DNA from 3 places in the Amycolatopsis sp. TRM77291 genome. Region 1 is predicted to be linked to each of the others. Evidence: riboswitches for the same ligand, from Rfam matches in the RefSeq annotation. Region 1 holds a riboswitch; each other region holds the start of a gene.
What was found. Region 1 has a riboswitch for cobalamin ahead of metE (5-methyltetrahydropteroyltriglutamate--homocysteine S-methyltransferase). Riboswitches for the same ligand answer to the same signal wherever they lie in the genome.
Positions count from the first base shown of each region.

Region 2: it holds a riboswitch for cobalamin, as region 1 does, so the genes downstream of both, ACXIZN_RS05775 (ABC transporter substrate-binding protein) here and metE (5-methyltetrahydropteroyltriglutamate--homocysteine S-methyltransferase) in region 1, are expected to answer to the same signal.
Region 3: it holds a riboswitch for cobalamin, as region 1 does, so the genes downstream of both, ACXIZN_RS06600 (prenyltransferase/squalene oxidase repeat-containing protein) here and metE (5-methyltetrahydropteroyltriglutamate--homocysteine S-methyltransferase) in region 1, are expected to answer to the same signal.

Region 1 covers NZ_JBSZHF010000001.1:3,947,886-3,957,943, reverse strand. The annotation lists gene ACXIZN_RS18135 (diguanylate cyclase domain-containing protein) at 1-39, opposite strand, end outside; gene ACXIZN_RS18130 (cytochrome P450) at 249-1,694, opposite strand; gene metE (5-methyltetrahydropteroyltriglutamate--homocysteine S-methyltransferase) at 1,834-4,107, opposite strand; cobalamin riboswitch at 4,209-4,430, opposite strand; gene ACXIZN_RS18120 (ribonucleotide-diphosphate reductase subunit beta) at 4,727-5,803, opposite strand; gene ACXIZN_RS18115 (ribonucleoside-diphosphate reductase subunit alpha) at 5,873-8,866, opposite strand; gene ACXIZN_RS18110 (acetoacetate decarboxylase family protein) at 9,090-9,698, opposite strand; gene ACXIZN_RS18105 (enoyl-CoA hydratase-related protein) at 9,695-10,058, opposite strand, start outside.
Region 2 covers NZ_JBSZHF010000001.1:1,208,589-1,218,646, forward strand. The annotation lists gene ACXIZN_RS05765 (ABC transporter permease) at 1-372, opposite strand, end outside; gene ACXIZN_RS05770 (ABC transporter permease) at 366-1,307, opposite strand; gene ACXIZN_RS05775 (ABC transporter substrate-binding protein) at 1,309-2,817, opposite strand; cobalamin riboswitch at 2,898-3,062, opposite strand; gene ACXIZN_RS05780 (class I SAM-dependent methyltransferase) at 3,087-3,830, shown strand; gene ACXIZN_RS05785 (TMEM175 family protein) at 3,846-4,478, opposite strand; gene ACXIZN_RS05790 (DUF6790 family protein) at 4,489-4,986, opposite strand; gene ACXIZN_RS05795 (MarR family winged helix-turn-helix transcriptional regulator) at 5,044-5,463, shown strand; gene ACXIZN_RS05800 (GlxA family transcriptional regulator) at 5,616-6,608, shown strand; gene ACXIZN_RS05805 (DJ-1/PfpI family protein) at 6,628-7,371, shown strand; gene ACXIZN_RS05810 (PP2C family protein-serine/threonine phosphatase) at 7,405-8,598, opposite strand; gene ACXIZN_RS05815 (SpoIIE family protein phosphatase) at 8,598-9,608, opposite strand; gene ACXIZN_RS05820 (anti-sigma regulatory factor) at 9,605-10,042, opposite strand; gene ACXIZN_RS05825 (STAS domain-containing protein) at 10,032-10,058, opposite strand, start outside.
Region 3 covers NZ_JBSZHF010000001.1:1,369,358-1,379,415, reverse strand. The annotation lists gene ACXIZN_RS06630 (ECF transporter S component) at 1-528, opposite strand, end outside; gene ACXIZN_RS06625 (ABC transporter ATP-binding protein) at 534-2,129, opposite strand; gene ACXIZN_RS06620 (energy-coupling factor transporter transmembrane component T) at 2,126-3,238, opposite strand; gene ACXIZN_RS06615 (ABC transporter substrate-binding protein) at 3,238-4,158, opposite strand; gene ACXIZN_RS06610 (flagellar hook-length control protein FliK) at 4,155-4,733, opposite strand; gene ACXIZN_RS06605 (hypothetical protein) at 4,730-7,177, opposite strand; cobalamin riboswitch at 7,245-7,359, opposite strand; cobalamin riboswitch at 7,447-7,572, shown strand; gene ACXIZN_RS06600 (prenyltransferase/squalene oxidase repeat-containing protein) at 7,605-8,609, shown strand; gene ACXIZN_RS06595 (helix-turn-helix transcriptional regulator) at 8,727-10,058, opposite strand, start outside.

The DNA.
Region 1 (10,058 bases):
GACGTCCACCAACCCTGGCGCGGAACCAGGTTCGGGCACACTTCACCTCTTAATGCGCGGTCGATGGCCAGCTCAGACCGGGTGTCCGAGCCCATGGACCCACACTAGGTATGAGCCGGCCGGGTGTAGTGCCACGGCATCATGCGCGATCCGGGGTGTCTACCGGCTGAAAGGGTGATCGCTGCTACACGAGTGGTGACCGGACGTTACCAAGAGTACTCGATAGTGGTTGTCCGATTGGCCCGGCTTCAGCGGGCCGTCAGCCGGATCGGCAGGCCGTCGGCGGGAACGGGCAGCGAGACGTAGTCCCAGCGCGCGGTGTAGTCCTCCGGCACCGACCACCGATACGCCCGCAGCATCTCGTGCAGCAGCGCCTTCACCTCGAACGTCCCGAAATGCAGGCCGATGCACTTGTGCGCGCCGCCGCCGAACGGCATCCACGCGTAGCGGTGTGACTTGTCCTCGCGGCGTGCCTCGCCGAAGCGGTCCGGGTCGAAACGCATCGGGTCGGTCCAGTGCTCGGGCGAGAAATGGTTGACGGTGGGGGAAACCCCGACGAGTGTACCTTCGGGAATGAAATGCCCGAGGACCTCGGTGTCCTTCACGGTCTTCCTGGTCAGGGAAGGAACCGGGGCCACCAGGCGCAGGGACTCCTTGATCACCAGGTCCAGCGTCGTCAGGGTCTCCAGCGCCTCGATGTCCGGCACGTCGTCGCCGAGCGAGAGGGACTCCTGACGCGCGCGTTCCTGCCACTCGGGGTTCTTGGCGAGGTGGTAGACGGCGGCGGCGCTGGTGATCGTCGACGTGTCGTGCGCGGCCATCATCAGGAAGATCATGTGGTTGACGACGTCGGAGTCGGTGAAGCGGTCACCGTCTTCGGTGGTGGCGTGGCACAGCGCGGTGAAGAGGTCGTCGCCGTCGCCCGCCCGTTTCGCGGGCAGGTTCGCCGAGAAGTAGCGTTCGAGGACCTTGCGGCCGTGCAGGCCCGCCGCCCAGCGGCCGCCGGGAACGGGAAAGCGCACGATGGCCGTGCCGGCGCGCACGGAGTTCACGAACGCGCGGTTGATCGAGGCCGCGTCGTCGCCGGACCGCATGCCCATGAACACACGCGTCGCGACGTCGAGCGTGAGTTGCTTGAGGGACCAGTAGATCCGCGGGTTCGGCCGGTCCGCCCACGCGGCGACGCCCTCACGCAGGGCCGGTCCCATCTGGTCGACGTAGCCGGTGAGCCGCTGACGGGTGAACGCCGCCTGCATGATCCGGCGGTGCAGGTGGTGTTCGCCGAAGTCGAGCAGCATCAGGCCGCGGTCGAAGAACTGCTCGATGAAGAACTTCCAGCCCTCCTGTGAGAAGGCCTTGTCCTTGTTGACCAACGCGATCTGCGTGGCCTCCGGGCCCGTGAGCGCGACGATGCGGCGGCCGAACGCGCCCATCCACGACACCGGGCCGTAGGTCTCGTAGCGTTTCAGGCCGAACTCGATGCCGAAGCGCATGAAGTCCAGCGCGTGGCCGACGACCGGCGGGCCCTCGTCGCCGAGGACGGGTTTGAGGCCGGGAGGGGCGGGCGCGAGTTCGCGGACCGGCCACGTCGCGCCGAGCCAGCGCTGATCGACCGAACGTGGCAGGGGGATCGAGGTGAGAGGCGGGACCCGCTCGCGCAGCGCCCCGGTGACCTTTTCGACGGCGTTCGCCATGGGTGACCATCTCCCCGCTGAGATCGGTTACCGCTCCACCATCGCACCCTTGTTGACGTCCTGACAATACCTCGATGGAAGTTCCGTGAAGGCCTCCTTCACTACCTTGAGGGTAGGGAAGGAGGCCTTCACGGACCGGTCAGGCCAGCTCGGCGCGGACCGTGCGGGCAGCCGCGACCAGGTTCCGCAGGGCCGGCTCGACCTCCGCGTAGCCGCGGGTCTTCAGGCCGCAGTCCGGGTTGACCCAGATCCGCTCGGCGGGCACGGCCCCGACCGCGGTCCGCAACAGCCCGCTGACCTCGTCGACGCCGGGGACGCGCGGCGAGTGGATGTCGTAGACGCCCGGCCCGACGCCGCGGCCGAAGCCCGCCGCGCCGAGGTCGGTGACGACCTCCATCTTCGACCGCGCGGCCTCGATGCTGGTGACGTCGGCGTCGAGCGCGTCGATCGCCTTGACCACGTCGCCGAATTCCGAGTAGCACATATGCGTGTGGATCTGCGTCGCGTCGTCGATCCCGGACGTCGCGAGGCGGAACGACGAAACGGCCCACGCGAAGTACGCCTCATGCGCCGCGGCGCGCAGGGGGAGCAGTTCCCGCAGGGCCGGCTCATCCACCTGGATGACGCGGATGCCCGCCTCCTGGAGGTCGTGCACCTCGTCGCGGATGGCCAGCGCCACCTGGCGGGCGGTCTCGCCCAGCGGCTGGTCGTCGCGGACGAACGACCACGCCAGGATCGTCACCGGACCGGTCAGCATGCCCTTGACGGGTTTGCCGGTCAGGCTCTGCGCGTAGCGCGCCCACCCGACGGTCATGGGTTCCGGACGTGAGACGTCGCCGTACAGGATCGGCGGCCGGACACAGCGCGAACCGTAGGACTGCACCCAGCCGAAGTCGGTGGCCGCGAACCCGGCCAGCCGCTCGGCGAAGTACTGCACCATGTCGTTGCGCTCGGGCTCGCCGTGCACCAGCACGTCCAGGCCGAGGTCTTCCTGCAGCCGGATGACGCGCTCGATCTCGGCCTTCATCGCGGCCTCGTAGCCCGCGTCGTCCAGCGAACCCGCCTTGTGCGCCGCCCGCGCTTTGCGGACCTCGGTGGTCTGCGGGAACGAGCCGATCGTGGTGCTCGGCAATGGCGGCAGTTCCAGCGCGGCCTGCTGTGCCTCCGCGCGCCGGGCGTAGGGGGAGCGGACGGTGTCCTCCGGCCGTAGTGCCTCCAGCCGGGCGCGCACTCCGGAGTCGGCGAGATCGGCCGCCGCCGCGCGATCCGCGGCCGCGGCACGGGCGGCGGAGAGATCGACTCCCTCTTCTTTCAGCGCTCGTCCGAGCAGCACGACCTCGTCGACCTTCTGCTTGGCGAAGGCGAGCCAGCCCTTCAGACGCGGGTGAAGTCCGTCCTCCCGCTCGACGTCGTAGGGCACGTGCAGCAGCGAGCAGGACGTCGACACGCTGACCGACCGCGCGGTGCCCAACAGGGTCGCCGCCCGGCTGAGCGCGCGGGCCGGATCCGTGCGCCAGACGTTGCGCCCGTCCACGACCCCGGCGAGAACCTCCTTGTCCCGCAGGGCGGGCTCGGCGGCGACGGCGTCCACAAAGGACTCGTCGGTGACGAGGTCGACGGCGATGGCGTCGATCGGGGAACGGGCGAGCACGCCCAAGCCGCGACCGAGACCGCCGAAGTACCCGGCGACCAGGATCTTGGGCCGCGCGGTCTCCTTCGCGAGCCGGTGATAGGCGCGGATGAGCGCGTTGAGCTCCCGCTCGGTGCGGTCGGCGGCGAAGGCGGGTTCGTCGAACTGGACCCACTCGACGCCTTCGTCGCGCAGACGGCGCAGCAGCTCGACGTAGCCGTCGAGGAGGTCGTCGAGCAGGTCCAGCGGACGGAAGCCCTCCGGAGCGGTCTCCGACGGCTTCGCGAGCAGCAGGAACGTCACCGGGCCCACCAGCACCGGCCGGGTCTCGACGCCGACCGCGCGGGCTTCGCGGTATTCGTCGAGCGGTTTGGTGCCGGTGAGCGAGAACGTCGTGTCCGGGCCGAGTTCGGGGACGATGTAGTGGTAGTTCGTGTCGAACCACTTCGTCATCTCCATCGCGGGCGCGTCCTGCACCCCGCGTGCGGCGGCGAAGTAGGTGTCGAGCGGCGAGAGGCCGAGCGTGGTGAAGCGCTCCGGCAGCGCGCCGAACAGCTCGGCGGTGTCGAGCACCTGGTCGTAATGGGAGAAGGTGTTGCAGGGGACGGAATCCAGCCCCGCGGCCTTCAGTTCCCGCCAGGCCCGGGTGCGCAGCGCGCGACCGGTGACCAGCAGTTCGGCCTCGTCGATCCTGCCCGCCCAGTAGCGTTCGAGTGAACGCTTGAGTTCCCGGTCCGGTCCGATCCGGGGGTAGCCCAGCACTGTCGTGCCGATTTCGGTCACAGCTCTCTCCTCGCGAGCTTGTCGTGAGAGCCCGGAGCGCGCGCAGGAGTGACCGCCGTTCGGTCGCGCCCATCCCACGAGGCCCGGACTCACGCACGCCGTCGGCGCGCGTACCACGGGCAGGTCTTCGGACTCGTGGGCGACTCGCTCGCGCCTACCGGCCGTCGCTTCCCGGGACGCCATGCCCAGTGCTTTACCGTGTCTCGCACGGTGACGGCTTTCGTTCCCACATACCGCTGCGGGGCAGTCCCGGATTCGCACCGGGTTCCCTGTTACCTCGACCGGCCGGGGAGGCCGGGCGAACCAGTAGCACTCCGGAGCGTACCGAGACGCGCTAGTGGCCCGCTGGACATGTGACGAACCGGACGCCACGCGTGACCAGATGGACGACACGCGTGATTGAGGGCGTAACTCTCGTGATTGAGGGCGCAACTCTCGTGATTGAGGGCGTAACTCTCGTGATCGGGGGCGTAACTCGCGTGTCTGGAAACGGAACACGCCGGGCGGAGGCCGCCCGGCGTGTCGTCCGTCTGATCACGCGAGTTCGCCGCCCAATCACGCGAGTTACGCGTTTGATCACGCGAGTTACGTGTTCGGGCACGCGAGTTGCGTGCGGGGGTCAGTCCCAGTCGAGGGCGCCGCCCGACTGGTACTCGATGACGCGGGTCTCGAAGAAGTTCTTCTCCTTCTTGAGGTCCATCGCCTCCGACATCCACGGGAACGGGTTCTCGGTCTCGCCGAAGATCGGCGCGAGACCGATCTGCTGGGCCCGCCGGTCGGTGATGAAGTGCATGTACTGCTCGATCAGCTCGGCCGAGAGCCCGAGCATGCCGCGCGGCATGGTGTCGCGGGCGTAGGCGACCTCGAGTTCGCACGCCTCGGTCAGCATGGTGCGGACCTCGGCCTGGAACTCCTCGGTCCACAGGTGCGGGTTCTCGATCTTGATCTGGTTGATGCAGTCGATGCCGAAGTTCAGGTGGATCGACTCGTCGCGCAGGATGTACTGGTACTGCTCGGCGATGCCGACCATCTTGTTCCGGCGGCCGAGCGAGAGGATCTGCGCGAAGCCGGTGTAGAACCACATGCCCTCGAAGATCACGTAGAACGCGACGAGGTCGCGCAGGAACGCCTGATCGGCCTCCGGCGTGCCGGTCTCGAAGTCCGGGTTCTCCAGGTTCTGCGTGTACTTCAGCGCCCACGCGTCCTTGTCCGAGATGGACGGGACCTCGCGGTACATGTTGAACAGTTCGCCCTCGACCAGGCCGAGGCTCTCGCAGATGTACTGGAAGGTGTGCGTGTGCACGGCCTCCTCGAACGCCTGGCGCAGCAGGTACTGGCGGCATTCGGGGTTGGTGATCTGCCGGTACACCGCGAGCACGATGTTGTTGGCCACCAGCGATTCCGCGGTGGCGAAGAAGCCGAGGTTGCGCTTGAGCATGGTGCGCTCGTCCTCGGTGAGGCCGTCGGGCGACTTCCACAGCGCGATGTCGGCCTGCATGGCGACCTCGGTCGGCATCCAGTGGTTGTTGCAGCCGGCGAGGTACTTCTCCCACGCCCAGGTGTACTTCATCGGCAGCAGCTGGTTGACGTCGGCGCGGGCGTTGATCATCCGCTTGTCGTCGACGTTGATACGGGCGGCGCCGACTTCGATCTCACCGAGGCCGGTGGCGTCGGCGGAAGCGTCAAAGGTGGTCATCAAAGCTCCAAGAGGGCGTCGTGAGTGGTAAGGACGGTTGGAACCGCCCTTACCACTCACGAGGATGTTTTACTGGCAGGCTTCGCAGTCGGGGTCGTCGATCCGGCAGGCGGCGCCGTCGGTGGCGACGAAGTCGACGTCCGAGACCTGCGGCATCTCCTTCGGCTCCGGCTTGGCTGCCGGGGCGGTCACCGGGACGGCCGGGACCGCGGCGGCGGGCGACGGCGAGACCGAGGCGGAAGCCGAGGGGGCGGGCGAAGCGGCGGGAGCCGGAGCCGGGGCGGCAGGCTTGGGCGTGGCCGGGGCCGGGGTGGCCGAGACCGCGTTCAGCTTGCCGTCGGTGCCGCGCAGGGTGCTCTTCTCCACGTGCGTCGCGGACCGAGCCCGCAAGTAGTACGTGGTCTTGAGGCCCTTGTGCCAGGCGTAGCGGTACAGCTCGTCGAGCTTGCGGCCGCTGGGCGCCGCGATGTACAGGTTCAGCGACTGCGCCTGGTCGATCCACTTCTGGCGCCGCGAACCGGCGTCCACCAGCCACTTGGACTCGATCTCGAACGCGGTCGCGTACAGCGCCTTCAGGTCGTCCGGCACGCGGTCGATCTGGCCGAGGCTGCCGTCGAAGTACTTCAGGTCCGACACCATGACCTCGTCCCACAGCCCGCGCTCCTTGAGCGAGCGGACCAGGTGCGGGTTCACCACGGTGAAGTCACCGGACATGTTCGACTTGACGAACAGGTTCTGGAACAGCGGCTCGATCGACTGCCCGACCCCGCAGATGTTGGAGATCGTCGCGGTCGGCGCGATCGCCATCACGTTGGAGTTGCGCATACCGACGGTCTTGACCCGCTCGCGCAGCGGCGCCCAGTCCAAAGTGGACGAGGTGTCGACGTCGAGCGCGTCGCCCTGGCGCGCGTCGATCAGGAGCTGCATCGAGTCGATCGGCAGGATTCCCTTGCTCCACAAGGAACCCTCGAACGTCTGGTACTGGCCGCGCTCCTCGGCGAGGTCGGTCGAGGCCGAGATCGCGTAGTAGCTGATGTGCTCCATGCTGGTGTCCGCGAACTGGACGGCTTCGTCCGAGGACAGCGGGACACCGATCTCGAACAGCGCGTCCTGGAAGCCCATCAGGCCCAGCCCGATCGGGCGGTGGCGCAGGTTGGAGCGGCGCGCCTCCGGGATCGTGTAGAAGTTGATGTCGATCACGTTGTCGAGCATGCGGACGGCCGTGCGCACGGTCTTCTCGAGGCGCTTGGTGTCGAGGCCCTCGGGGGTGACGTGCTTGAGCAGGTTCACCGAGCCGAGGTTGCAGACCGCGACCTCGTCGGTGGTGGTGTTCAGCGTGATCTCGGTGCACAGGTTGGACGAGTGCACGACACCCACGTGCTGCTGCGGCGAACGCAGGTTGCACGGGTCCTTGAAGGTGATCCACGGGTGGCCGGTCTCGAACAGCATGGTCAGCATGCGGCGCCACAGGTCGACCGCGCGGACCTTGCGGAACACCTTCAGCTCGCCACGTTCGGCGGCGGCCTCGTACTCGCGGTAGCGCTCGGCGAACGCGTTGCCGTAGAGGTCGTGCAGGTCCGGGGTCTCGTTCGGCGAGAACAGCGTCCACTGCGCGTCGGCCTCGACGCGGCGCAGGAACTCGTCCGGCACCCAGTTCGCGGTGTTCATGTCGTGCGTGCGACGACGGTCGTCACCGGTGTTCTTGCGCAGGTCGAGGAATTCCTCGATGTCCACGTGCCAGGTCTCGAGGTACGCGCAGGCGGCGCCCTTGCGCTTGCCGCCCTGGTTCACCGCGACCGCGGTGTCGTTGGCGATCTTGAGGAACGGCACGACACCCTGCGACTGGCCGTTGGTGCCCTTGATGTGCGCGCCGAGGCCGCGGACCGGGGTCCAGTCGTTGCCGAGGCCGCCCGAGTACTTCGCCAGCAGCGCGTTGTTCTTGTACGCCTGGAAGATCGAGTCCAGGTCGTCGTCGACGGTGGTCAGGAAGCAGGACGACAGCTGCGGGCGCGTGGTGCCCGAGTTGAACAGCGTCGGGGTGGACGCCATGAAGTGGAACGTCGAGAGCAGCTCATAAAATTCGATCGCACGAGATTCCCTGTCATCCTCGCGGATCGCCAGGCCCATCGCGACGCGCATGAAGAACGCCTGCGGCAGCTCGAAACGGACGCCGTCGTGGTGCTGGAAGTACCGGTCGTACAGGGTCTGCAGGCCGAGGAAGCCGAAGTCGAGGTCACGCTCGGCGCGGATGGCCGCGGTGATCTTGTCCAGGTCGAAGGTCTGCAGCTCGGGGTTGACCAGCTCCAGCTCGATGGCGCGCTTGAGGTAGTCGCGGAAGTACTGCGGGTACCGCGCGGTCATCTCGTCCTGGCTGGCCTGCTGCGGCACGCCGGCGAGGTAGCTGAGCGCCTCGCCGCGGAGCTTGTCCGCGAGCAGCCGGGCGCTGACGTAGGAGTAGTTCGGCTCCTGCTCGACGAGCACGCGCGCGGCCATGATCTGGGCGAGGGCGAGTTCGTCGGCGCTGATGCCGTCGTAGACGTTGCGCTTGGTCTCGGCAAGCACCGGCTCGGCCGAAACGTCTTCGAGACCGGCGACGGCCTCGCCGACGACGTGCGAGACGCGGGCCCAGTCGAGCGGGCGGAGCGAGCCGTCGGCGGCCTTGACGCTGATGGCGACGTCGGACGAAGCGGGCTTCTCGGCCTCACGGGCCTTCGCGCGCTCGTCGCGGTACAGGACGTACGCGCGGGCGACCTTGTGGTGCTCGCCGCGCATCAGCGCCAGCTCGACGATGTCCTGGATCTGCTCGATGTGCAGCGCGGTCTCGGGACCGGCGTGGCGGAGCAGGGTGGTCTCGATCTGCTCGGTCAATTCCTTGACCAGGTGGTGGATCCGCGACGAGGCGGCCGCGTCACCGCCCTCGACGGCGAGGAAGGCCTTGGTCACGGCGACCGAGATCTTGTTCGCGTCGAAGGGGGACACGCTGCCGTCCCGCCGGATGACCCGCACGGTCGCGGGCGTGGTGTCCGAAGACGAAGGTGGCCGCTGACCGGTATCGACTGACATGCGTCACTCCAAAAAGGGCGCGTTGAAGCACCACAAGGCCTCACAAGGCCGTGCGCTGCACGTTCACAAAGCTGTCCGACCACCGCTCCCGAGCGGTCTCCCCGTCGCTGGGCGGTGCCGGTCCTCAGAGACTACATGTAGGGGTCAGAGGCTGCACGTGCCCCAATGGGTGGCGTGTCGTCGGCTCACCCTGGCGGGTTAGACGATCACGCTGAGCGGCTGGTCAGCCGCCGAAGACGATCTTGAAATCGTGCAGGCACGCGCTCAGCGCGGGCCGCTGACCGGCGAGGAAGCCGAACGGGCCGGACTCGTTGATCCGCCAGTCCGCGGCCGCCGGGTGCGGACGCGCCGTCGCCCGTACGGGGCTCCTTTTGAGACGGCCGTCCAGCATCTGGACGACGTCGAAGGCCGCGGGCATCCGCACCGGGAGACTCGGGCGGGGCGTGAAGGCCGCCGTCGCGATCCAGTCTTCGTGGGTGGCCGCCGAGGCCGTGAAGGTCCGTCCGTGCGTGAAATCGAGCGCGGCGAGATCCTTGGGGATGCCCCACAGCGCCCGTCCGCCGGCGAGGGAGACCTCGCTGTCGACCCAGATGTCGGTGATGGAGCTGGAGAGGCGTTCGCCGCGGACCGCGACGGTCGCCAGCAGCTCGTGATACCGAAGCTGTCCGGGCTCCTGGTAGTCGATCCACGCGGTGAACACCTGGGCTCGGCCGCCCAGTGTGATCGGCTCGACACCGCCGGGCAGTTCCGGGAGTTCGCTCACCGGGACACGCCAGACCGACAGGTACGCCTGACCCGCGAGGTTCCAGGGCTCCGGGGGATAGGCGGTCACGAGTTCCGCCACGGCAGGTAGGCGGGCTGGTCGGTGTCGACGCGCATGGAGAACTCCGGTGGTCGTTTCTGCAGGAAGGACATGACCCCTTCGACCGCGTCCGGGCTGGAGCCCAGGCCGCCGATCAGCCGGGAGTCCAGTTCGTGCACGGGGAACGGCGACTCCGCGCTCGCCATCCGGTACAGCAGCTGCCGGGTCACGGCGACCGACACCGGCGACGTGGTCGTGGCGATCTCGGTGGCGAGTTCGCGGGCCTTGCCGAGCACTTCTTCGGGCTCGTGGACACTGTGCACCAGTCCGGCGGCTTTCGCTTCCTCGGCGCCGAAGACGCGTCCGCTGATCATCCAGTCGAGTGCCGTG
Region 2 (10,058 bases), 2.7 Mb from region 1:
GGGCCCACGGTGCCCGGTCGCGGCGAGCACCATGAGCACGAGCAGCGATGGGAAGGCCAGCACAAGATCGAGGGACCGCATCACGGTTTCGTCGGCCAGCCGTCCGCGCCCGGCCGCGACCAGACCGAGCGGCACCCCGATCAGATAGGCGAGCCCGAGCGCGGCGGCCGTCATGCCGATCACGGGGAACCCGCCCGCGAGGATCACCGTGAGCGCGTCACGGCCGAGGACGTCGGTGCCGAGCGGATGGGCGCCGCCCGGTGCCTGCCACGGCGCCCCGACCGATTCCACGGGGCCCGCGATCACCGGCCCGGCCATCGCGAGCGCCAGCGGCACCGCGAGGAGGGACCAGCCCAGTATCCGTTTCACCACGTGGCACGCTCCCGCTGCGGCGTGAGCCGATGCGCCACGAGGTCCGCGACGAGGTTTCCGAGCACGACCACCCCGGCGAACAGCAGCACGTATCCCTGCACCTGCGGGATGTCCCGGTTCTGCACGGCTTCGACGAAACCCGTGCCGAGCCCGGTGATCGCGAACAGGGACTCGACGATCACCGTGCCGGTCAGCAGCCCTTCCACGGCGCGGGCGAGTTGCTGCACGGCGGGCGCCGCGGCGGCGGGCAGGAGATGACGCAGCACCACGGAGCGTTCGGGCAGGCCCAGCAGACGCAGGTGCCCGGCCACCTGGCCCCGGGTCTGCTCGGCGATCCCGATCCGGAGTTGCCGGGCGACGTCGCACAGCTGCCGGGCGACCAGCACGATCACCGGCAGCACGAGCACCTCGGGGCGCGCGGTCAGGTCCATACCGGCCGCGGTCGCCGGGAGCAGTCCGGTGTAGACGGCGAATCCGGCGACCAGCAGCAGACCGAGGACGAATTCGGGGATCGCGTGCAGGAACAGCGTGACCGCGGTGAGCACCCGGTCGGTCCGCGACCCTTCGCGCAGCCCGCAGGTCACCCCGATGCCCAGCGCGAGCGGTACGAGCACGAGCAGGGTCACCCCGGCGAGCACGGCGGTGGTGGCGAAGCGGCGGGTGATCTCGTCGGTCACCGGGGCACCGGTCACGAGCGACCGGCCGAGATCGCCGGTGACCAGCCCCGAAAGCCAGTGCCCGAACCGGTCGAGGACCGGCTGGTCGAGGCCGAGCCGGTGGCGCACGGTCGCCACCTGCTCCTCGGTGGCCTGCTCACCGAGCACGACCGACGCCGCGTCACCGGGGAGCAACGCGGTCACGGCGAACGTCGCGACCAGGACGAACATCGCCTGAAGTACCGCGAAACCGAGCCGCCGGGCGGTGTAACCCGGCACGTCAGGACAGCCGGGCGCGGTCGAACCTCGCCCAGTCGAAGGTGTTCGGCGGCGCGGTCACCAGTCCGGACACCCGCTTCGACACGCCGATCGTCCAGGTGCTGAACCCCCAGGCGAGCAGACCTCCGGACGCGTGCACGATCCGCTGCGCGTCACCGAACAGCGCCAGCCGGGCACCCTCGTCCGCGGTGGCCGCGGCCCGGTCCATCAGGGCGTCGAACTCAGGCGAGGCGAAACCGTTGACGTTGTTCGAACCACCGGTCCGGAAGCGCTGGTTGAGGAACGTCGGCACCGGCAGGGTCGCCGTGCGGGTGAGCGCGGCGACACCCTTGGTCTTGATCTCGCTGAAATAGGTGCTCGACCCGCGCGTGTTCGGGGTGACCTTCAGCCCGATTTCCCCGAGCTGCCGGGAAATCAGCGTGGCCGCGGTGGCGAAACCCGGGTCGACGTCGCTGGTTTCGACGGCGAAGGCCAGCCCCTCCGCGCCCGCCTCCCGGACGAACGAGCGGGCCAGTTCCACATCGCGTCCGCGCTGGGGGATGCCGGCGGCGTACCCGCGGAGTCCCTTGCCGAACAGGTCGTTGCCGATCTCGCCGCGGCCGGCCAGCGCGACGCGGTTCAGCGCCTCTCTGTCCACTCCGGACAGTACGGCGCGGACCAGCCTCGGGTCGGCGAACGGCGGCTGCGTCACGCGCAGGATCATGCCCTGCATCGTCGTTCCCTTGGCTTCGAGCAGCGAGACGCGCGCGTCACCGGCCAACCGGGCGGCGGTTCCGGCCGCGAGGTCGTGGGCGTAGTCGACCTGCCCGGAAAGTAAGGCGTTGACGCGTGCGGCTTCCTCGTTGACCGGAACGAATTCCAGCTCGTCGATACTCGGCGCACCGTCCCAATGGGACTCGTTCCTGCGGAACACGGCGGGGCCTCCCGGGGTGAACGAGACGAACCGGAACGGGCCGGAGCCGACCGGCGCCGTGAAGTCCGTCGTCCCGGCGGGCACGATCTCGGCGCCGGGAGCTCCCCAGCCCGACGGGAACTCGAAGTCGGGGGCGGCGAGGATCAGCTCGATTTCGGTGGGGGACACCGCTTTGCTGCGGCCGAAATCCACCTTCGCGAAGTACTGCCGTGACGAGGAGGCCAGTGCGGGATCGGCGATCCGCCGGAAGGTGTAGAGCACGTCGTCCGCCGTGACCGGACGGCCGTCGTGGAAGGCCGCCCGCCGCAGCCGGATCCGCCAGCGCGTGCCCGAATCGTCGCTCTCCCAGGACTCGGCGAGCCGCGGCCGCAACGAGGTGTCGGCGTTGTAGGCGACCAGCGTGTCGAAGAGCGCCTTGGCCCGCGCCTGGTCGACGAAAAGGGAGACCTGCGCCGGGTCCAGCGTCTCCTTCGAGCCGCCCGCGGCGAACGCGACCCTCAACCGGCCCGTGTCCGCCGGCGTGGTCCCGCACGCGGCCAACGGCGTGAGGGCGGCCAGGGCGAGGAGCCGCCGTCGGGTGAGCGGATGACGCGTCATAGGAACCTCCGGGACATCGAGCACTGTCCCGGGCGCGCGGCCGCACGTGAACGGGACCCCGCTCCGTACTCCACGACAGTTGGGGCTGGCAGTACCCGGCGGGCAGTCCGGCTCTCGGCACCGGGAGTGCTCCCAGGCCGATCACGGTTGCGGGTCAGCGCCGGATTCACACCGGCTTCCCCCGACGGGCACCTTCTTGCGTTGTGGCGCCCACGGTAACCCATGACCGGGATGTGCTACACAGGATCAAGATCACGAAGGGGAGGCCGGTGGACGGGAAACTCGCGGCGGACTGGGTGCGCCGGTGGGACATCCAGCAGGAACGCTACGTCGCCGACCGCGAAGAACGTTTCGCCGTGCTGATCGACGTCGTCGAGCACGTATGCCGTGACGTCGCCGACCCGCTGGTGCTGGACCTCGGCTGCGGCCCGGGATCGCTGGCCACGAGGCTAGCCGGGCGGCTCCCGCGGGCGCGGATCGTCGGCGTCGACAACGACCCCTTCCTGCTCGCGCTCGCCAGGGCCACCCGGCCGCCGGAGACGGAAATCGAGTACCTCCAGGCGGACCTCGCCGAGAGCGGCCGGCTGAAGTGGGGGCAGGTCGACGCCGCGGTCTCGACGACCGCGTTGCACTGGCTGCGTCCCGAGCGGCTCGCCGAGGTCTACCGTGACCTCGCCGGAGCGCTGAGGGAGGGCGGAGCGCTCGTCAACGGTGATCACTTCTACGACGAACAGCCTGCCATCCGCGAACTCGCCGAGGTCGTCAAGAACCGGCGGGCGGAGCGTGCCGGGGTCGGCGCCAACGAGGAATGGAAGGCCTGGTGGGCCGCGGTCGCCGCGGATCCCGCGCTGCGTGAGCGGTTCACGGCCGACGAGTTGCGCGGCATTTCGACCGGCTACGGCAACCGGTTGAGCCCGCAGGAACACACCAGGCTGCTCCGGGAAGCGGGTTTCGCCGAAGTGGCCCCGGTATGGCAGTTCGGCGACGACTACGTCCTGGTGGCCCTGCGCTGACCCCGATCCGGCCGCTCAAGTGGCGGACGGCCGGTGGTCCTGGACGCGGCGGGCGACGGCGAGCGCGACAGGCGCCGCGAGCCAGCACAGGTAGGCGGCGGCGCCGTTCGTCAGGAACGGGACGGGTACGGAGAACCCGAACACCGCGGCCAGGCAGACGCTGCGCGTCAGGCTTTGGGCGAACACCTTCGGCGGCCCGCCGGTCCCGTACAGGTGTCCGCGCCGGATCTCCCGGATGATCAGCGCGAACGACGCGGAGGCCAGGACCTGCACCGTGGCGTACACGCTGAACCGGAGCGGGAAGGCTCCCTCGGCGGTGATGACCCGCGTCGCGAACGGCATCAGGACCTGCATGAACAACCAGGCCAGGGTGAGGCTGATCAGGCGCCCGTTCAGCGAGCGGACGTAGGGGAAGATCTCGTGGTGCGCGCGCCAGTGCGCGGAGATCACCACGAAGCTGAGCGCGAAGGCGATGTATTCCTTGCCGTGGGCCGAGATCGAGCCCAGCATGGCGCCGGTGGTGTCGCCGTGGGGGATCGGGAGGTCCAGCGCCAGCAAGGTGAGCGCGATCGCGATCACCGCGTCTACGAAGATGCCGAGCCGCTCGGCGGCGGCCTTCCCGATCGCGTGGCCGGTCTGTGTCGTCATGATGAGGGCCTCAGGCGGCGATCTTCGCGGCGAGGCGTCGCGATCGCAGGGCCAGGACGATCATGACCGCCGGGAGCAGGACGTCGGTGACGAGTACACCGCCGGTGTTGCCGGGGGCGTGGTCACCGTTGGCGAACCATTGGTAGACGTGGCCGATCGCGGCTCCCCAGAGGAACATCCCGCCGGCGATGCCGATGGTGAGGCGTTCGCGCGCGGAGGCCGAGGCGGCCCGGAAGCCCAGGACGGCCAGGGCGAGGTTGGCGAAGGCGATCTCGAACATGAACGGCGTCCGCTCGAAGCCGATCGCCGTGGCCATGACGTCCGGGAAGGCGAGGAAAGCGACCGTCATCCACAGGCTGCCGCAGCCGAAGGCGCCGATGGCCCACCAGCGCTGCCAGATTTCGAGCCGCTCCTGAGACGACGTCGCGTGGCGGGCGCGGAGGAACGCTCCGGCGGCGGGCACGACGACCCAGACCAGGGGGAAGGCGGATTGGGTGAAGTAGTTCATGGCATCAGTCTTACCTGGTTAATATTAACCCGTCAACACTGATGGTAGGGTGACGCCGTGGACGACGGACTCGCGGACCTGCTGCACCGGGTGGTCATGCTGATGGGCGAAGCCGCCCGGCGGCGCGCCGATGACCCCGGCGGTTTGACCTACAGCCAGATACGGCTTCTGGGCACGCTCGAGGAAATCGAGCCGGCGACGCAGCACCGGCTCGCCCAGGCGCTGTCGGTGTCCGACCCGGCGATCAGCCGGGCCCTGCGGCCACTCGAAGCGGACGGTCTGGTGCGGATCACCGTCGACCCCGAGCACGCGCGCCGCCGGCTGGTCCGGCTCACCGATCTCGGCCGGAAAGCCTTCCACGCGGCGGGAAAGCCGCTTTACGACGAGTTGCGCGAAGGGCTCATCGCGGCGGGCTTTCCGTACGAGCGCTATCTCCAGGACACCGTCCGGCTGGCCGAAATCCTCGCGGCCGACTGAGCCCTGCCGGGACGAAGGCGTCCTTCGCCGCATCGGATACGGCGAACGGAGCATTCGCGGCGGGTGTCCACTGTGGTCATCGCGCGGCGACGTGTCGTCCAGCGTGGGGAAAGCCTGCCCAGGATCAGGCAGCCGGCGAGTAGGTTCGCCCTGTGGGGTCTGGAACGGAATCGGTGCGCCGCGTGGTGATCGTCGCCTTCGACGGCGCGCAGATACTCGATGTCGCCTGTCCCAGCGGGGCGTTGGAGATCGCGAACTCGCACGGTGCCGCGCCGCCGTATGCCGTCGAACTGGCCACGGTGCACGGGCGGACGACGCGGAGTTCGTCGGGGATCCTGCTCGCCGGTGTGCGGCGGCTGGCCGAGGTGCCGGGGCGGATGGACACGATGCTCGTGGTCGGGGGCGCGGGAACGGAGGCGGCGGCCAAGGACGAGCGACTGCTGACGCAGGTGCGGCGGCTGGCGGAACGAAGCCGGCGGGTCGCGTCGGTGTGCACGGGGACGTTCGTGCTGGCGGCCGCCGGGCTGCTCGACCACCGGCGGGTCACCACCCACTGGGGATACAGCGAGCAGCTCGCCGCGGCTTTTCCCGCCGTGACAGTGGATCCCGCCCCGCTCTACATCCGCGACGGGAACGTCATCACCTCGGCCGGGGTCATCAGCGCGCTGGATCTCACGCTCGCGCTGATCGAGGACGACCACGGTCCGACGCTGGCCCGCGAAGTCGCCCGTGAACTGGTGACCTATCTGCACCGCCCGGCCGACCAGGCGCAGATCAGCACGTTCCTGGCCGCTCCGCCACCGGGCAACCGGGTCGTGCTGGATCTGCTGGGCTACATCTCCGCGCATCTCACCGAGGATCTGAGCCCGCCGGCGCTGGCGGCGCGGGCCGGGGTCACCACCCGGCATCTCACCCGCCTGTTCACCGCCGAGCTGGGCAGCACCCCGGCCAGGACCGTGCGCACGGCGCGGACCGAGGCGGCGGCCCAGCTGGTGCGGTCCACCGCGTTGCCGCTCGCCGCGGTCGCCCGGCAATGCGGGTTCGCCTCGGCGGAGACCCTGCGCACGGCGTTCCGCCACCACTACGGGCTCTCCGGGGACAAGCTTCGCAGGATGCCGGACATGCCACGCCCGATCGTCCCCTGACCGCTCCAGGATTCGCGGCATGAACGATGCGAAGACCACGCGCAGGACAGTGCTGGCGGGAGCCGCGGCGGCCGCGGCGTTCGGCCTCGGCACCGGCACGGCCCAGGCGGAGAGCTCAGGATTGAAGATCGGCATCCTGCTCTACGACGGCTTCAGCCTGCTGGATCCGACCGGCCCCGCCGAGGTGTTGTCCCGGCTGCCCGGCGCGACGGTGACGATGATCGCGGAGCACCGCGGCCCGGTGCGCACCGACACCCGGGACGTCGCGGTGATGGCGGAGCGTTCGGTGGCCGAGGTGAACCGCCTGGACGTGCTGCTGGTCCCGGGCGCGGGCAACCGCGGCACGGTCGCCGCCATGGAGAACCAGGTCCTGCTCGACTGGATCCGGCGCGTCCACCGGCACACGACCTGGACCACGTCGGTGTGCACGGGGTCCTTGATCCTCGGCGCGGCAGGGCTGCTGCGCGACCGGGCCACCACGTACTGGGCGTCGGCGGACTACCTGGAGAAGACCTTCGGAGTGCGCTACGTGGCCGAGCGGTACGTCCAGGTCGGCAAGGTCGTCACCGCGGCGGGGGTGTCCGCCGGGATCGACCTCGCGTTCCATCTCGCCTCCTTGCTGGCCGGGGAGCGGATCGCCCGCGGTATCCAGCTCGCCGTCGAATACGACCCGCGGCCGCCGTTCGACTCGGGTGACGCCGCGAAGGCGAGTCCGGAACTGAAGGCACTCGCGCTGAAACTGCTCGCCGATTCGCAGGAGTAGCACGCGGGCGGGGCGGCAACCAGGTCCTTCTCCTCAACCATCGGAACGTGGCCGCCGGACGGCGAGGACGACGGTGTCGTCGGCGTGCAGGACGACGTCGTGCATCCGGACGGCCAGTTCCCGGGGAAGCTCGCCGATGGGAAGGGCGGCGTGCGCGGGGGCGAGGTCCAGGAGCCGGTCCTGTCCTTCGAGATGGTCCTTGCGGCTTTCGACGAGGCCGTCGGTGTAGAGGAGCAGGGTGTCGCCGGGGTCGAGGGTGTGGTGGCGGAGTTCGGGGCTGCCGGGGTCGGGGAAGCCGATCCCGCGGCCGACGACCGGGGCGCGCAGCAACCGCGCCTGACCGTCCACAGTGGCCAGTACGGGAGCGGGATGGCTGCCGTTGGCGAGGGTCAGTTCGCCGGTCGCGGGGTCGATCCTGGCGAGGATCACGGTCGCCATGAGATCGGGTTCGATGGTGGCGAGGGTGCGCGCGGTATGGGCGATGAGGTCGGGGAAGGGATGGCCCTCCAGCGCGAGGGTGCGGATCGCGTGGGTGACGGTGAGAGCGTGGCGGGTCGAGGTGACCCCGTGCCCGACGGCGTCGACGAGGGTGATGTGCAGGTGGCCGCCGGGAAGGACGAACCAGTCGTAGAGGTCGCCGCCGGTGGGGGAGTCCTGGTCGGTCGGCGAGTAGTGGACGGCCAGTTCGAGCCCCGGCACGGCGGGCGGGCCTGGCCGTAGCGCGTCTTCGAGTTCGCGGAAGATGACGGAGTGCGCGCGGCGGAGTTGTTCGTCGCGCTGTTCGAGTTCGATGTACATGGCCAGCACGCCGCTGTTGGTTTCGGCGAGTTCGTGTTTGAGCTCCCGCTGTTCCTGGGCGAGCGCGTCGGCGCGGGCGATGAGCGCGAGGGTCTCCTCGTCCGTGGCCCGGTCGTCGGTGGCCGGGACGGGATGCCGGGGGGTTCCCGTGGGGAGGTGCCAGGTGAGGCTCGTGTCGTCTTCGGCGTCGGGCAGCAGCGGGAGGGTGTTGCTCCGTGGCCGTTCGACCGGGCGGGGGAGCCGCACGGTGACGGCCAGCAGGCCGTCTGCGGTGCTGCTTTCGAGCGTCACTTCCGTGCCGGTGTCGAAGGCGGGTTCGGCGAGCAGGGTCGCGGCCATGACGAGCCGGGCGCGGTCTTCGACGGGGACGCCGGCTTCGGCGCAGACGGTACGGAGGCGGCGGCGGAGCCGGGCGAGGTGTGGGTGCATCAGCCGAGCTGGTCCGGGTGCAGGGCGATCATGGCGGCGTCGTCGCGGGGATTGCGATGACGGTGAGCGAGAAGGGCGGCGAGGAGCAGCGCGTTCGCCGGCTGCGTGGCGCTCGCCGGGGCGCGCCAGGTGTGGTCGACGCCGTCGGTGTGCAGCACGACGAGGTCGCCGGCGGTGAGCGCGGCGTGCCGGACCTGCGCGGCGGGCAGGGCGTAGCCGACGACGCCGGGGATGCTGAGCAGCAAGCGTGATCGGCCGTCCCCGCTGAGCGTCGTGCCGCTGATGTTGCCGACGCCGCAGAATTCGAGCCCGCCGGAGGCGATCCGGGCGAGCGCGACGGCGGCGCCCCGCGTCGTGCGCAGGGCGCGGTGCATGGTCGCCAGCTGATGGGGGAACGGGCGATCGGGGTTCTGGCGGAACACGCGGATCGCCGTGTCGGCGGCTTCGGCGGCTTCGGGCCCGTGGCCGAGGCCGTCGACGACGACCGCGGCCCAGCCCCCGGACAGTTCGGCGAGGGCGACGGCGTCGCCGCAGTGGTCTTCCCCGTCGCGGGGCAGGCAGAAATGGCCGACCGCGGCGGCGGGCCCGGCCGGTGTCCCGGGGACGAGGACCCTGGCCGCGGCGAGCGTGCCGGACCGGGGCGCCGAGCGGATCCGGAAGACGGTGGCCATCCTGCCGACCGCGCCGAGTCCGGTGCCGAGCGTGCCGGTGGTGGTGTTGCCGTCGACGAGCCAATGCCCGACGTCGGCCATCCCCGGGCCGTCGTCGGCCGCCAGGACGTCGATGCCGAGCCCGATCGCGGGGCGCTGCACGACGATCGAACCGTTGATCGCGTGCCGGTCGAGGTTCCCCGCCAGCTCCGAGGTCACGACGGCGGCGCGTTCGGTGAGCACCGACGGCAGCCCGCCCGCCCGTCCGGTTTCGCGGGCGGTCCGTGCGGCGGCGTAGACGGCGCTGGCGTGGTCGACGCGCAGGTGGCGCGAGGGCGGGGGAACCACGATGCCGGTCATGGTTTCCAGCGCGTGATCGTGATGGTCGTGCCCCGGCCGGGAACGGTGTCGATGGTGAACTCGTCGACGAGGCGGCGGGTGCCGCCGAGACCGTGGCCGAGCCCGGCGCCGGTGCTGAAACCGTCGGTCATCGCCTGGGCGACGTCGGCGATACCAGGCCCGTCGTCCCGGACCCGCAGCCGCAGCCCGAGCCTGCCGCGGTCGTCGCGGAGCATGGTGATCGTCATGGTTCCGCCGCCACCGTGGATGTAGGCGTTGCGGACCAGTTCGCTGGCCGCGGTGACGATCTTGGTCTGGTCGACGATGGAGAACCCCGCGGCGACGGCGCTGGACCGTACCGCGTGCCGGGCGGTGAGCAGATCCGCTTCGGCGCGGACAGCGTGCTCGCAGGGCGGGAATTCGCGTCCCGGGCCGGTGAGTTCGTCAGGGAGCATGAGGCGCCTCGGGGGG
Region 3 (10,058 bases), 2.6 Mb from region 1:
CGCGACGAGGATCCCGTACCCCACCAGCATCGCGATCTCGGCTTTGCCGGTGACGCGGCGCGGCAGCAGTCCCGCGCCCATCCCGATCCACGCCGAGCACATCATCTGGAACGGCAGCCACGGCCCCACCCCGGCGGTCAGCAGCGCCGAAGCGAACATCGACGTGCAGCCCAGCACGAAACCGAAGCCGGGACCGAACACCCGTCCGGCCAGCACCAGCAGGAAGAACACGGTCTCGATCCCCGCGGTCCCCGCGCCGAGCGGCCGCAGGGCGGCGTTCACCGCGGAAAGCACGCCGAGCATCGCGAGCGCCTTGGAGTCCATGCCCCCTTCGGACATCTCGGCCAGCACGATGACGATCAGGATCGGCAGGATCCCGATGAACACGAACGGCGCGTCCTGGCCGTGCTGCATCGACTGAGGCTCGACGCGGACCAGCAGCGGCCAGACGAACATCATCAGCCCCGCGAGCGACGCGAGGCCGAGCACGGTCGCCGAGCGCGGGCCGAGCCGGACCGCCGGGGCCATCGTGGTCACGGGACCTCCAGCGGAAGCGCCGATCGGACCTCTTCGACGGTGAGCCAGGGCCCGCCGAGGATCTTCGCGATCTGGGTGGCGAACGCCGGGGAACCGCCGAGCACCTCGCCGGTCGGACCGTCCGAGACGACTTCTCCCTCCGCCATCACGATCACCCGGTGCGCGATCGTCGCGACGAACTCGACGTCGTGGGTGGCCACGACGATCGCCTTGCCCTCGGCCGTCAGCGAAGCGATCATCCGCGCCAGCGCCGCCTTCGCGGTGTAGTCGAGACCGCGCGTCGGTTCGTCCAGGAGCATGATCCGCGGGGCGGCCGACAGCTGCACGGCGAGCACCAGCGCGAGACGCTGTCCCTCGGACAGGTCACGCGGATGCGACGCGGGATCGATCCCCGGAGCGAGCCGGTCGAGCAGGTCCCGGCAATGCCCCGGCTCCGCACCGGATTCCGCGTCGGCGGCTTCGCATTCGGCGGCGACGGTCTGGAGGTACAGCAGGTCGCTCGCGGTCTGCGGCACCATGCCGACGAGCGCCCTCGCCGCGGCGCTGCCCAGCGTCTTCGGGTCCTTGCCTTCGACGGTGACCTTGCCGCCCTGCCGGGGCCCGGAGCCCTGCACCGCCCACAGCAGCGACGACTTGCCGGAGCCGTTACGCCCCATCATCGCCAGTACTTCGCCGGCGCGCAGGGACAGATCGACCTCCCGCACCGCGACCTTCGGCCCGTACCGCACGACCACCCCGGACGCGGAAAGCAGCTCTTCGCCGACGGTGACGCTTCGCGCGGCGGGCGTCCCCAGGGTCAGCGACGAAGCGCGCCGCCGGGCGTCACGCACCGACATCGGCAGCGGATCCCAGCCCGCCAACCGTCCCAAGTGGACGATCGGGGGCGCGATGGGCATGTCCTTCAACACCTCCGGCGGTGTCCCATCGATCACTCCGCCGGTGCCGGGGACGTGGATCATCCGGTCCGCGAACGGGATCACGCGTTCCATCCGGTGCTCGGCCATCAGCACCGTCGTGCCGAGGTCCTCCACCAGCCTGGCCAGCGTCGCGAGCACCTCCTCGGCCGCGGTCGGGTCCAGCGCCGACGTCGGTTCGTCCAGCACCAGCACCTTGGGGTGGGTGGTCAGCACCGAACCGATCGCCACCCGCTGCTGCTGGCCGCCGGACAGCGTCCGCAGCGCGCGCCTGCGCAGCTCCGCGATGCCGAGGAGGTCGAGGGTCTCCTCCACCCGGCGCCGCATCACCTGCGGGCCGAGGCCGAGCTGCTCCATGCCGTACGCGAGCTCGTCCTCGACCGTGTCGGTGACGAAGCCCGCGAGCGGGTCCTGTCCGACGACGCCGACCAGATGCGCGAACTCGCGCGGCGGCCGGGACCGCGTCGTCACGCCGTCGACGGACACCGTGCCCTCGAGGTGGCCGCCGGTGAAATGCGGGACGAGACCGTTGATCGTGCCGAGCAGCGTCGACTTGCCCGCGCCCGTCCGGCCCGCGAACAGCACGAGTTCGCCTTCACCGATGGACAGCGTCACGTCTGACAGCACCGGTTCGGTGCGGCCGTGGTAGGTGAAGGAAACGTGGTCGAGTTCGATCATGCGCGGACTTCTTCTTCTAGTGCGGCGTAAGGAGGTTCGGGGGCCGGGGTCAGGAACGCGGGCAGCACGCCCACCAGTACCCCGAACAACGGCGCCCACGACAGCGACGGCCAGGACAGGTCGATCAGGGAGGGGTTCATGTTCATCGGGTTCACGCTGGAGGTCACGAACAGGGTCACCGCGACCCCGATCCCGCTGACGGCGACGACGATTTCCGGCAGGTGCCAGCGATCGGGCCGGTACCGCGTGCGCCGGACCCGCTTACCCGCCGACCAGAAGCCGGCCAGCCCGATCACGACTCCCGCCGAAAGCACCGGCGCGGCGAGGTAGCGGGGCGTCGAACCGTCCAAAGTGGCGTAAACGCCGACGCAGACACCGAGCAGGCCGACGATCATCAGCGTTCCCGTGATCAGCCTCGTCCGTGCCTCGATCAGCCCCGCACGGCCGTAGCCGCGCGAGTCCATCGACGCGGCCAGCTGCAACGATCGCGAAAGCGCGTCCTCCAGCACGGGAATGAGGACGGTGTGCAGGGCCTTCATCTTCTTCTTCCCCGAACCGCCGCGCAGTTTGCGGGCCCGACGGACCCGCAGCACGCTTTCGGCCAGCTGCGGGAACACCGACAGCGCGACGATCACCGCCGTGCCCACCTCGTACAACGCCGGCGGCATCGCCTTGAGCAGCCGTTTCGGATTCGCGAGCGCGTTGGCCGCGCCGAGGCAGATCACCATCGCCGCCAGCCGCATCCCGTCGTAAAGCCCGCCCAGCAACGATTCCGCGGACACGTCGCCGAAGAGCCGGATCCCCGCCGCCCATTCCGGCAGCGGGATCTCGGGCAGCCGCAAGATGATCGTGGATCCTTCGGCACCGCCGAACACGATGCGGAAGAACACGCGGATCGCGACGATGAAGGCGCCGAGGTACAGGTAGAGCCGGAACGCCAGCGCCCACGGCGCCTCGCCGCGCCGGGCCACGACGACGTACCCCGCGACCGCCACGATGGTCAGCAGCAGCCACGGGTTCGTCGTACGGGTCGCGGCGACGGCGAGCCCCAGCGCCCACACCCACCACGCGGCCGGATGCAGGTCGCGCGGCAGGAAGTACGACGTCATCAGGCTCCTTGCGCGCGTTTGCGTCTGCGCGCCATCAGGAATCCGGCCAGGCACAACGCCAGTACCGCGGTGGCCGCCGCCCACGGCGCCCAGTCGCTCGCCCCGGACTCGCGTTCGATCGCCGCGTTGACGTCCTCGGCGTGCTCACCGCCGGTGAACGCGACGTTCCACGACGGGTCCGGTGCCTTCGGCCGCGCCGAGGCGCTCGGTCGCGGTTTGGGCGGCGGCAGCGCGCCGGAATCCGTACCCGCGGCGGGGGCTTCCCCCACGCTCGGTTCCGCACCGGCCGTTTGCCGCGGACCGTCCCCCGGCTGCGGTCGCTGCTGCCGCTCGCCGGGATCGCCGGTGGCGGGCTTGGCCTCTTCGCGCGGCACGCAAGGCCGGCTCTCGGTGCCGGGCCGTACGGCGGAGACCCGCGGGACGGGGTTGCTCTTGGCGGTGGCGTTCAAGGAGAACGACCAGCCCTCGAATCCGCCGGGGGTGAAGTCGCGGTTCTTGAGCCCCCACTGGCTGTAGTCCCACGCGCAGTTGTTCGAGGCGTGCCAGTAGGACCAGTAGGCCTGCGCGGGAGGCGTGTCGACACACGGCTCCCGGTACTCCCCGCGGCCGCTGACCGGGATGTTCTCGGCCGCGGACGGGCGGTTCTCGATCCGGCAGACGAACGACTCGCCCCAGCGCTGCACCCCGGCGATCTGGAAACCGGCGCCCTTGAGCGCGTCCAGCCCGGTGCCGCGCGTGGTCTGGGGATTGCAGCGGACGATGGCCGTGCCGCCGAGTTGCTGGAAGTCCACCACCACGGTGACCCCGGTGTCGTCCTTGCAGAACCCGGGATACCCCTTGCCCTGGTCGACGGCGTGCGCGGACGGTGCCGTGGCGGCGATCAGGAAGACCGCCGCCACCACGGGAAGGACCTTCCTCACGGGATGGCCGGGTTCCTCGGCGTGACACCGGGCGACGGGTTGGTCGTCGCCGACTTGTTCAGCGAGAACGACCAGCCCTCGAAGCCGCCGGGGGTCACGGTGCGGTTGAGGGCGCCCGTGGTGCTGTAGGTCCAGGTGGTGCCGGAGCCGTCGGCGTGCCAGTAGCCCCAGTACGCGCCGGGGGAAGGCGTGGTGACGCAGGCTTCCTTGTAGTTCGGGTTGGACGACAGCGGGATGGTCTCCGTCGCGGCCGGGCGGCCTTCCAGGCGGCAGACGAAAGCGAGGCCCCAGCGGGCGGTGCCGGCGACCGCGATCCCCGCGTCCTGCAACGCCTTGATACCCGTGCGGGTGGTGCCCGGCGCGGCGTTGGGCGAGCAGCGGGTGATCGTCGGCGCGGCGGTCCCGCCGTTACCGTCCAGCTCCTGGAAGTCGACCACGACGGTGACGCCGGTGAGCGCGTCGGGGCCGGTGCAGATCCCGTTGTAGCCCTTGGTGGTGTCGACCGCGTTCGCGGGTGCGGCGGAAAGCCCGATCAGTCCGATGAGGACGGACGTGACGGCGAGCAGTCTCTTCATGGTGTTGCCCCCTTTTTCTTGGTGAAACGGCGAAGTACGAAAACCAGGCCGAGCACGGTGAGCAGCAGCAGGACGGCCAGTCCGGCGAGCCCCCAGATCAGCCATGACGGCGGGGAGCCGGACTGCTCCGCGGCCAGTACCGGTGCGGCGGACGGATTCGCCTCGGTCAGCGGCAGCTGGATCGCGGGCGAGAGCGGCGACTCGGCCGCGGTCAGCCAAGAGCGGCCCGCGACTCCTTGCGCGGCGGCCAGACTGGTCGGGAAGTCGGTCTCCCCGGCGGATCCCTTGGCCAAACCGCCGTCGGCTCGGACCAGCTTGCCCAGTGACCGCGCCGTTCCGCTCGCGTCGAGGCCGGCGGCCTGCCGCGCGGCGGCGACGGCGGCGCTCAGCGCGACGTCCGGCTCTCCGTCCTCTCCGGTGACGACGCCCTCGCCGGTCGGCCGGACGCCGAGCGCGCCCACCGCGGAGACGAACGCCGACACACGCCGCTCGGTCCAGCCGTCCGGGCGCCGGGATGGGGGCGCGGCGTCGGTGTGCGGGCGCGCGGCGAGCGCGGTGACCGCGGCTGCGGTCGCGGCGAGGTCGCCGGAGCCGCATTCCACGGTGTCTAGATGCTTCGGGAAGGTTCCGTCGGCGCACTGACGCGAAAGGAGCAGTTCGACCGCGGGGCCGGGATCGGTCGCGGTGGCGAGCACCGCCCAAGCATGCCGCTCGACGGTCTCGTCGGCATCGGCGAACGATCCGGTGTCGGTGAACTCACCGTCGGTGCCGCGCAGCTTCACCAGATCGGCGCGCAGTGGACCGGCGGCATCCGACTTCGCGAACTCGGCGACGAGCACGAGTTTCGCGAGCGGCTCGGCATAGGACGCCTCGCCTTGCTCATACGGCGCGCCGTGGGCATAGGCCTGGACGGCTTCCGGCTTCAGCAGGAACTGCGACGCGCGGGCGACCGCGTCCGGCTGCTGGTCAAGCGCTCGCAGGGCCAGCACCACGTCGGCGGTGGCGTCGTAGTCGACGTAGGTCTTGCCGTCCTCGGTCACCTCGACGTGGTCACCGCCGGCGAGCCGGTTCGCCAGGTAGGCGCCGAGGCGGACGGGCGGTGTCGCCGTGACCGGGGCGGCGATCGCCGCCGGTGGCTGGACGACGGTGGACGCTTTGGGCGTGCCCGCCTTCCTGGGTCTGGGCGGCGGCGTCACCGCGGTCGTGGTGGTGGTCGTCGTGGGAGCCGGGGCGACGTCGGCCGGTGGCCGGACGTCACCCTTCGCGAGCGCGTAGAAGCCGACCTGCGCCAACCCGAGCGAAGCCTGGGCACCCGCGCGGATCCAGGTGTCGAGCCCGCTGATCCCCGACGTGCGCGCGGACTCGTAGTCGGCGGGGTTGTAGGCGATCGCGCCGAGCTCGCCCGCGAGCTTGGTACCGGAGTCTGCGGCGGCGTTCGCCTGCGCGGATTTGAGGTACCGCACGCCCTTGTTCACCGCCGCGTCCGCGCCGCCGGCGTCGGCGAGCGCCTGGACGATCAGGCCGGTGCTGTTGGTGTTCGGTGCTTCGGTGCTGACGCCACCACCCCAGCCGCCACCGGCGGTCTGGTTCGCCTTGAGCCACGAGACGGTCTTGGCGATCGGCGCGTCGAGCCCGGTCGCGCCCGCCTTCCGTGCGGCCAGCAGCGCCGAGAGCCCGAGACCGGTGGCGTCGCCGTCCGACGGCGACAGGTCGAGCGGTTTCCCCTCGTCGCAGGTCGAGATCTTGCGTCCGTCCGGCGTGACGTGGTCGCCGGTCTCGTTCGTCGGGATGTCCTTGAAGAAGAGGCGGAAGTAGCCCTCGGAACACTGCTGGGTCAGCAGCTTGTCGATGGCGAGACGTTCGCTCTCCCCCGCCGCGGCGAGCCCGATGACGCCGAGCGCCTGGCCGAACGTGTTCGCGTCGTTGTTCACCGGGCCGGTGTGCTCCGGATCCTTGGAGTAGTCGCTGATCCGGCCCTTGTCGGGGCCCTTGCGCATGATCGCGGCATGGGTCTCGGCGACCAGGTCGTATCCGTCGACGTTTCGCGGGTCCCGGCCGGAAACCTGCGCGGCGACCAGCATCTTGGCGAGCGAGCCGCCGACGACGACCTTGTCGTACCCGCCCCCGGGAACCAGCCCGTCCCAGGTGAAGTAGTCGGTGGCGTGGCCTTCTTCGTCGAGGAACCTCATGATCGGCTCGGCCTTGGCGCCGTCACCCGACGCGTACATCGCGAAAAGGACGTCGAGCATCACGCCGTGGTCCGGCAGTGTGCCGCCGCTGGGATTCTCGAGCGTGCCGTCCGGCTTCAGCTTCGTCGCGAGCCAGCGGGAATTCGCCTTCGCGGCGCCGAGGTCGTTCGCGGCGGCGGCCGTCCCGGTGAGCAGTGCGGCGACCACGCCGACGCTGACGGCGAACGCCATCGCGGCCAGGTACCCGCGGCGCATGGCTCCTCCTTGCGGCGTGACGGAGGACGGCGCGGGACGCCGCGGTCACCCCTGTTTATCGCGACAGTGGTTCGTTCATCCGCCCGTTCGGTATCCCGGCTCGCCCTGGTGAAGGGCCTACGGTTGCGCGACAGCGCCGGATTTCGACCGGCTTCCCCGTCACGGGCGGCGGTGTTCTGTTGTCGAGCGAGGCGAGGTTAACACTCGATCACCTCCGGCAGGCACCGCTGACCAGGTCGGTCATCAGGATCACACCGGTCCTTCGCGCTCGGCGGTACTCTTCGGTTCGTCCGATTCAGCGCGGTCGTGGGGGAAGTCCGGTGAGAGTCCGGCGCTGTCCCGCAACGGTGTGCCTCCAGGCGAGCCCGGTCACCCACGTCGCGCGGTGTCACCGACTCCTGTCGTGGAAATGCGGGAAAGGGTTCTCATGAGACGTTTGGTTTTCGCTGTCGTGCTGCTGTGCGGCATCGGGCTGGTCGCCGCTCCGGCGGCGGCCGCGGCCACCCACAACAAGGCGGACGCCGCCGCGGGCTGGCTCGCAAGGCAGCTGACCGACGGGGAACGGTTCGAGGCCGACTTCGGCGGCCAGAAGTTCCCCGACCAGGGTTTGACGATCGACGCGGTCTTCGCGTTCGCCGCCGCCGGGGTATCGGACACGAACGCGGGCAAGGCGATCGCGTGGCTGGCGAAACCGGAGATCACCACGGCCTACGTCGGCGGTGGCACGGAGGCGTACGCGGGCGCGCACGCCAAGCTGCTGCTCGCCGCGCAAGTCCGCGGCAAGGACCCGGCGTCGTTCGGCGGTGTCGATCTGAAGGCGGGCCTGCTCTCGCTGCTGACGCCGTCCGGCCGGTTCTCCGACCGGTCCGAATACGGCGACTACTCCAACGCTCTTTCGCAGTCGCTCGCACTGCTGGCGCTGGACCGCACCGGCGAGGCGCCGGCGCGGGCCGTGGCGTTCCTCGCGGGCAGCCAGTGCCCGGACGGCGGTTTCCCGCTGAACTTCGGCGAAGCGACGTGCGTGAGCGACGTCGACGCGACCGCGACGGTCGTCCAGGCTCTGCGCGCCACCGGTGACGCGGTGAACGCCGGGGAGGGCACCTCCTGGCTGGTCACCAAGCAGCACCCGAACGGCGGCTTCGGTTTCGGCACCGACGCGCCGAACGCGAACAGCACCGGCCTCGCCGCGCAGGCGCTGGCCGGGCACCGTCCCGCCGCCGCGGTCAAGGCGCGGGAATTCCTGCGGTCACTGCAGACCGGCTGCGCCGGCGCCGAGGCGGACCGCGGCGCGATCGCCTACGACGCCACGGGCCTGAACCCGTCGACCGCCCCGCGCGCGACCGCGCAGGCGATCCTCGGCCTGGCCAGGGTTCCGCTGAGCGACCTGCACGGCGGCGGACGTCCGCAGGCCCCGGTCCTGGCCTGCCCGTAACTCGCGTGATCAGCGACGTGACTCGCGTGTTTGGAGGCGTAACTCACGAGTCACGCCGCTGATCACGCGAGTTACGGCTCCAATCACGTGAGTTACGGCTCCAATCACGCGAGTTCCTCACTCCCCGGCGGCGACGCGGCGCGCGAGTTCCACGCGGGACCGCACCCCCAGTGCCGTGAAGATGTTCCGCAGGTGGTGATCCACCGTGCGATGGCTGATCACCAGCCGCCGCGCGATCTCCTTGTTCGTCTCCCCCGCCGCCACCAGCCGGGTGATGGCGTCCTGCTGCGGGGTGAGCCCGGCGAGCGACCGGTGCGGGGTGTCGACGGTCTCGCCGGTCGCCCGCAGCCCGGCCCTCGCCCGTTCGGCGAACCGGGCCGCGCCGACGTTTTCGAAGCCGCGCAGGGCATCGCGGAACTGGTCGCGGGCGTCGCGGGTCCGGCGATGCCGTCGCAGCAGGGTGGCGTACGCGAACCGGGTCCTGGCGAGTTCCATCGCGCCACCCGCCCGCCGGTGCGCCTCGATGGCCAGTACGAAACGCCGTTCCGCGGTCTCCGGATCCGGCGCGGTCAGCGCGTGACAGCGGTGGCTCAGCGCGAGCCAGCAGGGTTCCGCGCCCGCGAGGGTCCAGCGGTCGAACACCTCCAGCGCGGCCAGCGCGCGTTCGGGCCGCCCGGAACAGACGGCCGCTTCGACGAGTTGCGGCGTGGCCAGCACCCGGATCACCGGCTGGTCGCCGGAGACACCCGAAGCGAGATCTTCGAGCCTGCTCAACGCGTCGTCGGGCCGGTCCTCGGCAAGGTCCAGACAGGCGTTCGCCCACGCGGCGACCGCGGCGGGCCTGCCGAGGCCGCGTTCGGCGATCCCCTCGGCCGCCTCGCCCAGCTCCGGTACGCGGTCACCGAGCAGGGCGGCGGCCAGGCCCAGCAGCGTCAGATGCTCCATCCGCAGGTTGTGCGGTGCGCGCAGCCCGTCGCGGGACGCCGCCCGCGCACAGGGGATTCGGTCGAGCGCGATCGCCGAGAGCGACAGGTAGATCAGCGCCCACGGCAGTTCCGCGTGCCGTTTGCCGAGGCGCGCGCGGCTCACGGCCGCGGCCGCGTATTCGTGCGCCCGTTCGGCATGCCCGCGGGCGAAGGCCGCTTCGGCCGCCCAGACGGCGCCGGCGACGTCCGAGCCGGCCATCCCTTTGGCGACGGCGTCCGTCAACGGAGCGACGGCGTCCTCGTGGCGGCCGGCGTAAACCGAGGTGAGACCGTGGAAATGGGCGGAGGCCAGCTCGTCGCCCGCCGGGACCGTCCGGGCGAGGGCCCGGTAGCCGCTCAGATCACCACCGAGCCTGCGCGCCTCACCCGCCAGCAGGAGCGCGCCCGCCGGATCGGGCAGCAGGTCCGCCGCCGCGCCCAGTTCGTGGGTGGCGACGGCGGGATCGCCGTCGCGCAGCTCGAT